2 regions of the Salinactinospora qingdaonensis genome follow, and region 1 is predicted to be linked to the other one. Evidence: riboswitches for the same ligand, from Rfam matches in the RefSeq annotation. Region 1 holds a riboswitch; the other holds the start of a gene.
What was found. Region 1 has a riboswitch for cobalamin ahead of ABD848_RS01050 (putative cobaltochelatase). Riboswitches for the same ligand answer to the same signal wherever they lie in the genome.
Positions count from the first base shown of each region.

Region 1 (4,207 bases):
GCTCCCGCGAAGCCGTTGCCAAGGTCGACTTCGCCGACATGGCCCAGGAGCTCTTCGCTTTCCTCAGCAACGGGTTCCCAGCGGGCCACCCCTTCTGTGAGGTGACAGCCGCGCCGCAGTTGGTCACGCCGCCGCACGTGTGGATGCTGGGTTCCAGCGACTACGGCGCGACCTACGCTGCCGCCCACGGCTTACCGTTCTCGTTCGCCCAGCAGATCAACCCCGACTACACCGTGCCCATGCTGCGGCGCTACCGCGACCACTTCCGCCCCTCGTCACGGCGGTCCACCCCTTACAGCAGCTTCTCGGTGATCGCGTTTGCCACCGAGGACGCCGAGGAGGCAGAGGACTTCGCCGCGTTCTGGGCGTTGCAGATGAGCAAGGTGCGCTCCAACGGGCGCACTCCCACCTCTATGGCTCAGGCCCGCGAGTTCCGCTCTGACTCCCATTATCAATTGACCCGGCGTTCCATGGCTGACCGCATGTTTGTCGGCCAACCCGCCGAGGTCGCCCAGCGGGTACGGGCTGTTGCTGAGCAAGCTCACGCCGACGAGGTCGTCATCGCCACCCCCATGCCCGTGGCCGACGCCCGCAGGCGCAGTTTCGAGTTGTTGGCCGTCGAGTTCGGGCTCAAGCCGCGTGACTGAGACCGCTTCTCGTCACACGAGGCTCTCTGCCCCAGCGACCGGCCGGTGGCCACTGCCGGCCAGCGTCGCTCGCAAGCCCGGGGTTTCGGGGAAATCCGCCGTAGCGCGAAACCACGCTCGCTAGTGTTGAGCAAATGATGGAGCACCTGGGGTGGGCGGTGGAGGACACGATCGCCGGGTTCTGGGCTCTCGGCGGCGAGACACGTACCCTCAACGGGGCGCGGTTGATCCGTAACCGCTTGGCACCTCACGTCGCCTACTGCAACGTGGTCACCGGCCTCGTGGCCAACGGTTCTGGGCAGGTCCGTGCCCTCCTCGATGACGCGGTGGAGTGGATCGGTACCGCGGCCGAGATCTACGTCGGTCCGCGCACCAGCAGCGCCACGGAGGCCACGTTGCTACTGGAAGGGTGGTCGCCGTCGCAGACCCAGGTGGAGATGGTGGCGACGGACGTGATTCCGGCCCCACGGCGCCGACCCGCCGAAATCCGCCCCGCCCGCACCAGCGAGGATTGGGCGTGCCTGGAAGCGTTGTTTCGGATGGACCACGACGAAGAGGCGCGCGGGGCCGGCACGGCGCTACGGCCGATCGAGTACACCACTGAGGCCGTCACCGCCCGACGTGTCAAGCTGCCCAGCGTGGCCTACTGGATCGCCCGGTGCGAGGGGCAGCCGTGTGGCTTCTTCGCCTCGTGGGCCCGTCCCGGCGCAACCATGGCCATGGTGGAGGACCTGTTCGTCCACTCCGAGTTCCGAGGCCGCGGTGTGGCAACCCAGTTGCTGCACCATGCGGTCACCCAAGCCCGCTCGCGCGGCATCCGGCCCGTACTGATCCGGGCCGACGCCGCCGACTGGCCCAAGAGTTTCTACGCTCGTCTTGGTTTCCGGCCGGTGGCGGTCACCCGTTATTACGCTTGGCCGTCGCGGACACGGTGACCACGTCCGGTGGGCTCACTCCTGCCCGCGGTGGACCGCCTCCAGGGTGGCGAAGGTGTTGAATTCGCTGGGCTTACCCGTCTTCTCGTGGGGGTGCCGTTCCTCGGAGGAGTCGTGGGTGGGCGGGTGCGCCGCGGCGCGTTCGTCGCCGATCTCCTGCCGGGGGAGCCGGGACTCGCGGTGTTCGGTGGTGTCGTTAGGCATGTTTGGTCGCCTCGTAACTGTCGCGATGGGGGAATGTCGCGTTTTGGGGATACCCACACGCAATTGGTCTACACCACATGCTGGCGTGGATCGCCGAAACGCCGCCGGATACGGGCCTCGGCGCGCAGGTCGTGGCGTTACCGGCCCCCGGGGCGCCGTAAGCCGCCCCACCGGGCCTGCTATCCGACCGTGATGTGTCATCCTGGGACACGGCGCCGAGCCGGTGAGCCTCCCTCACGGACCCCACCGGCTCGCAGGAACCCGGTGAGAAGCCGGGGCGGTCCCGCCACTGTGACCGGGGAGCGACCCCGCCACCCAACGCCACTGCCGGTTCGCCGGCGGGAAGGCAGCGGGGGAGCGGCGATCCGGGAGCCAGGACACTGCGCGGCGCTATGACCAACCCCAACGGGCGTGGAGACCCGGACGGAAAGGAAACCCGTGAGCGCTGCCGCTCGCTACCCCTTCAGCGCGGTCGTCGGCATGGACGACCTCAAGCTCGCCCTCATCGTCAACGCCGTCTCTCCCTCGGTGGGCGGGGTGCTCGTGCGCGGTGAGAAGGGCACCGCCAAGTCCACCATCGTGCGCGCTCTGGCTGCCCTGCTGCCGGACCTCACCGTCGTCACCGACTGCCGTTTCTCCTGCGATCCGGCTGACCCCGACCCCGAGTGCCCTGACGGTCCGCACGACACGTCCGCACCCTCGCACGTCCGCCCCTCGCAGTTGGTGGAGTTGCCGGTGGGTGCCAGCGAGGACCGGCTCGCCGGATCGTTGGACATCGAGCGGGCGCTGACCGAAGGGGTCGCGGCGTTCGAGCCTGGACTGCTCGCCGCCGCCCACCGCGGCGTGCTCTACGTCGATGAGGTCAACCTGCTCCACGACCACCTTGTCGACCTGCTCCTCGACGCCGCGGCCATGGGCACCTCGCACGTCGAGCGCGAGAGCGTCTCGGTACGCCACGCCGCCCGCTTCCTGCTCGTGGGCACCATGAACCCTGAAGAGGGGGAACTGCGGCCCCAGTTGCTGGACCGCTTCGGCCTCACCGTCGAGGTGGCCGCCACCCGCGAGCCCACCGAACGCGCCGAAGTGGTGCGGCGCCGGCTGGCCTTCGACGCCGACCCTGAGACCTTCGCCGCCGGTTTCGCTGACCGGGAAGCCGACCTCGCCGCCCACATCCGCGAGGCGCGCAAGCGCCTACCCGACGTTGTCCTCACCGACGCCGCGCTGCGGCAAGTCACCGCCGTCTGTGCCGCTTTCGAGGTCGACGGCATGCGCGCCGACCTCGTTACCGCCCGCGCCGCCATGGCCCTGGCCGCTTGGCGCGACCACGTCGAGGTCAACGCCGACGACGTGCGCGACGCGGCGCGCTTGGCGCTGCCGCACCGCAGACGGCGCGACCCCTTCGACGCTCCCGGCCTCGACGAGGACCGGCTACAGGACGCGCTCGACCAGGCCGGTGATGCTGACCCAAAAGACCCTGACGACCCGCCGGAGGGCCCCGAGGGGGGACCCGGCGGTGACAGCGACGGCGGCTCCGGCGACTCCCCGCCCACCGAGGCTCGTCAAGACGCCCCCGAGTCGGGCGCGCCGACCGACCGGGACACCACCGAGGAGCCCGAACCGGCCCAGGACAGCGCCCCCACCCCGGCACGGGGCCGGCCCCAGCCCTCGGAAGAGTCCACTGGCCAGCAGGAACAGGCCAACGGCGAGGGGCCCGCTCCCCAGGACGCGGCGGCCGACCCCACCGAGACCTACCGGCCGCGGCTGTTTCGCGTCTCGGGGATGGGGAGTGGAACGCCGGGGCGGCGCTCCCGCGCCGAGACCCCCTACGGCCGCACGTCTGGAGCGCGTGCTCCCCACCAGCGCATCACCACCCTGCACCTGCCCGCGACCCTGCGTGCCGCCGCTGTGCACCAGCGCGCCCGCGGTCGCAGCGGCCCCGGCCTCGTCCTCGCCCGCGGCGACCTGCGTGAAGCCGTGCGCGAAGGCCGCGAAGGCAACCTCGTCCTGTTTTGTGTGGACGCCAGCGGTTCGATGGCGGCCCGCCAGCGGATGCGCGCCGTTAAGGGGGCCGCGCTCAGCCTGCTGCTCGACGCATACCAGCGCCGCGACAAGGTCGGCATCGTGACCTTCCGCGGTGACGGCGCTGACCTCGCGCTACCGCCCACCTCGTCGGTCGAGGCGGGCGCACGGCGCCTGCGTGAGCTGCGCACCGGGGGCCGTACTCCGCTCGCGGCCGGTCTGCTGCGCGCCGCCGAGGTGCTGCGTGTGGAACGGGTACGCGACCCGCGCCGCCGCCCGCTGCTCATCGTCGTCACCGACGGTAAAGCCACGCACGGCGGCGTCGATTCGGCACTGCGGGCCGGCGCCTGGCTGCGCGCCCAACGAGTGGAGGGTGTCGTCGTTGACTGCGAGTCCGGGCCG
Region 1 covers NZ_BAABDD010000001.1:249,446-253,652, reverse strand. The annotation lists gene ABD848_RS01065 (LLM class flavin-dependent oxidoreductase) at 1-647, shown strand, start outside; gene ABD848_RS01060 (GNAT family N-acetyltransferase) at 782-1,582, shown strand; gene ABD848_RS01055 (hypothetical protein) at 1,598-1,786, opposite strand; cobalamin riboswitch at 2,041-2,169, shown strand; gene ABD848_RS01050 (putative cobaltochelatase) at 2,225-4,207, shown strand, end outside.

Region 2 (4,207 bases), on a different contig from region 1:
CGGTGCCCATCGGCCGCCAAGCCACCCGCGACACTGCGGCGCTGCGGTCAAAGCGACTGGTGACCGAACTTCACGGCTTGACGCGGGCCGCTACGGCGCACACCCACATCGGCGACGTCGCCGACCTCTGCCACGAGATCACCAGCCTGCGGCTTCCGAGCAGCTGAGGCCGCCAGTACGGTCGGTACCGTGACGCCCTCTGTGGCGACGACAGACGACATCCTCGCCATCGCGGCGCGCCTGGCCGGTCTCGACGCTGCGGGTGCGGCGGTGATCCGGGACGGCTCCAATGTGATGTATCGGCTGCCTGCCAGTGTCGTCGTCTGGATCGGGCCGGAGGAGACCCAGGCCGGCGCCGTACGCCAGGTCGAGGTTGCCCGTTGGCTGGCGGCCTCGGGGCTGCCTGTGGTGCGTGCACTCGACGGCGTGGCGCAGCCGACCATGGTGGGTTCTCGGCCGGTGACCTGGTGGGAGCTGCTGCCGGAGCACCGGGCGGCAACGACGGGGGAACTCGGGGCCGTCCTTGGGGCGCTGCATGCGCTCGCCCCGCCCGAGTGGCTCGAACTCCCGCGGTTCGACCCTTTGGCCGGTATCGAGGAGCGCATCGTTGCAGCGACTCACCTCGCCGAGGAGGATCGGGCATGGCTGGCCGAGCGCGCCGACCAGTTGCGCGGCCACCTCCGCCGACTTCCCCTCGACGCCGCTGAAGGGGTCATTCACGGTGATGCGTGGCAGGGCAACGTCGCCGTTGCCCAAGGGGCGCCACCGGTGCTGCTCGACTTCGAGCACGTCTGCCGCGGCCCGTGGGAGTGGGATCTGATCCCTGTGGCCGTGGACCGTGTCGACTTCGCCCGGTTGAGCGCCGGTGATTACCGTGACTTCGTCGCCGCCTACGGCGGCTACGACGTGACCGCCAGGCCCGCGTTTCGGGTTCTCGCCGACATCCAGGAACTGCGCTGGGTGTGCTTCGTGCTGGGCAAAGCCGCCGCCAGCGACAGCGCCGCACACGAGACCCGCCACCGGATCGCCTGCCTGCGCGGCGACATCGCCCGCCCCTGGACATGGAACGCCTTCTAAACCAACCGGTGCTGGCCCTGACGGTGTGGCATGGGGGCAAACATGCGCCCCAGTTGAGAAACCCCACCCCAGGCCGCGCACAAAGCGCCCCAGGCGCACGGAAGCGGCGAAGGGGGCCGTGATGAACACTGGAAACGGGCACGCGCGTCGCCACGGGGCACCGGCTACGGCAGTGTGGCGGATCGCCGGTGTGTCAGCGAGGTGAAATGTCGGGCTTGTCGTTCTTTGGGGGTCGTGTTTCGGGTGAGAGTGACATACCCCTATCTTGGGTCGTTCTGTATTGGGCAGCACAACATGTAGTATCGCTGCTGCTGGTGGTTCACCTGAGCGAGATCCCAGGTGAGGCAAGAGGGAATCCGGTGCGAATCCGGAGCTGACCCGCAGCGGTGAGTGGGAACGACCGCCGTCATCACGCACTGGCGCCACGGCGTCCGGGAAGCGACGGCCAGTAGGCGAGCACGCGGGGTGTCCACGCGCACCCGAGCCGGCCCACGAGTCCGAAGACCTGCCGCCAGTGTGCGCGCCTGGACGCGCACGGAACGGGGCTTCGAGGTTTGGGCCGCCGCAACCGTCGGGAAGACCACCATGCCGGCGCGCAGCGCGCCGCGTCCCGCCGTATCCGTGTGTGCTCCAGCCGCGCAACCCAACGGTTGTCGTCACTTTTGGTTGGAGCCACCTTGACCCTCGATACCGAGATCGCCCCGACACCGCGACCGGCCACACCGTCCGCCTCGCCCGCCGACCTTATGGAGCGGGCCCGCTGGGTGATCGAGGAGTCCTGCGCCGGCGTCGCGGGCGTGTCCGCCGAGACCGTCATCGCCGAGGCCCACCGCACCCTCTACCCCGGTATCAGCCCCGACGAACTGGAACTGGCCCTGATCATGGCGGCGCGCACCTTCGTGGAGGCCGAGCCCGGCTACTCCTACGTCAGCGCCCGGCTACTGCTAGACCGGCTACGCCGCGAAGCCCTCACCTTCCTCGCCGGCGGCTTCGACGAGGCCGGGCACGCCGAGATGGCCCGCCGCTACCCCGCCTACTTCGCCGACTACGTCGCCCGCGGCATCGAGCTGGAACAGCTCTCCCCAGAGCTGGCCACCTTCGACCTCGACCGCATCGGCGCGGCGCTGCGCCCCGAGCGTGACCGCAACTTCACCCTCCTGGGCATGCAGACCCTCTACGACCGCTACTTCCTGCACAGCGACGGAACCCGCTACGAGCTGCCGCAGGCGTTCTTCATGCGGGTGGCTATGGGGCTGGCGCTGCGCGAAGACGACCGTGAGGCCCGCGCCATCGAGTTCTACGAGCTGTTGTCGTCGTTCGACTTCATGTGCTCCACGCCCACCCTGTTCAACGCCGGCACCCCGCGCCCACAGCTCTCCTCGTGTTTCCTCACCACCGTCAGCGACGACCTGCACGGCATCTTCCACAGCGTCTCCAACAACGCGCTGCTGTCGAAGTACTCCGGTGGCCTGGGCAACGACTGGACACCGGTACGCGGCATGGGCGCCCACATCAAAGGCACCAACGGCAAGAGTCAAGGCGTCGTGCCATTTCTTAAGATCGCCAACGACACCGCCGTGGCCGTCAACCAGGGCGGGCGCCGCAAGGGCGCGGTCTGCGCCTACCTGGAAACCTGGCACATCGACGTCGAGGAATTCCTCGACCTGCGCAAAAACACCGGCGACGACCGGCGCCGCACCCACGACATGAACACCGCCAACTGGGTGCCCGACCTGTTCCTCCAGCGCGTCGAGGCCGACGCCGAGTGGACACTGTTCTCCCCCGACGAGGTCCCCGACCTGCACGACTGCTACGGCGCCGAGTTCGCTGCGCGCTACATGGCCTACGAGCGCGCCGCCGACGAAGGCCGTATCAAAGTCTGGCGGCGGGTGCGCGCCGTAGAGCTGTGGCGGCGCATGCTCACCCTGCTGTTCGAGACCGGCCACCCCTGGATCACGTTCAAAGACCCCTGCAACCTGCGCTCGCCGCAGCGCCACACCGGCGTGGTCCACTCCTCCAACCTGTGTACCGAGATCACGCTCAACACCAGCGCCGACGAGGTCGCCGTGTGCAACCTGGGCTCGGTCAACCTGGCCGCCCACATCGACGCCGACGGGCTGGACACCGCCAAGCTGCGCCGCACAGTGCGCACCGCCGTGCGCATGCTCGACAACGTGATCGACGTGAACTTCTACACCATCCCCGAGGCCGAGCGCGCCAACCTGCGCCACCGCCCCGTGGGGTTGGGCCTCATGGGCTACCAGGACGCGCTGTTCACGCTGCGCCGCCCCGTGACCTCGCCGGAGGCCGTGGCCTTCGCTGATGAGAGCACAGAGCTGCTCTCCTACCACGCCATCGAAGCCTCGGCCGACCTCGCCGCCGAGCGGGGCCGCTACGCGACGTTCGAGGGTTCGCTGTGGAGCCGCGGCGTGTTGCCCATCGACTCCCTGGGGCTGCTTGCCGACGCGCGCGGCAGCGGCGACGTCGACATCGACACCAGCGCCCGCCTCGACTGGGAGGGGCTACGCCAGAAGGTGCGCACCACCGGCATGCGCAACTCCAACGTCATGGCGATCGCGCCCACCGCCACCATCGCCAACATCACCGGCGTGAGCCAGTCGATCGAACCGATCTACCGCAACCTCTACGTCAAGTCGAACATGTCCGGCGACTTCACGGTGATCAACCCCTACCTCGCCCACGACCTCAAAGAACGCGGGCTGTGGGACGCCGACATGGTCGAACAGCTCAAGCGCCACGACGGCAGCCTCGGCGCGATCGAGCGGGTCCCCGCCGATGTGCGCGAGCTCTACGCCACCGCCTTCGAGATCGACCCCGCCTGGCTCGTCGACGCCGCCGCGCGGCGCCAGAAATGGCTCGACCAGGCCCAATCGCTGAACCTGTACATGGCCGCGCCCAGTGGCCGCAAGCTCGACGCGCTGTACCGCCGTGCCTGGCGTGCCGGCCTGAAAACCACCTACTACCTGCGTTCACAAAGCGCCACGCACGTAGAGAAGAGCACGCTCCGCGGCACCGACGGCCGGCTCAACGCCGTCTCGGCCACCCCGCCGGCCGTGCCCGCCGACCGTCCCGGCGCGCCCCCCGAGACCGGTCACGCGGCGACCGCCAC
Region 2 covers NZ_BAABDD010000006.1:192,117-196,323, reverse strand. The annotation lists gene ABD848_RS08835 (hypothetical protein) at 1-167, shown strand, start outside; gene ABD848_RS08830 (phosphotransferase enzyme family protein) at 202-1,077, shown strand; cobalamin riboswitch at 1,376-1,604, shown strand; gene ABD848_RS08825 (ribonucleoside-diphosphate reductase subunit alpha) at 1,755-4,207, shown strand, end outside.
Region 2: linked by a shared signal. The riboswitch ahead of ABD848_RS08825 (ribonucleoside-diphosphate reductase subunit alpha) and the one ahead of ABD848_RS01050 (putative cobaltochelatase) in region 1 are both predicted to bind cobalamin.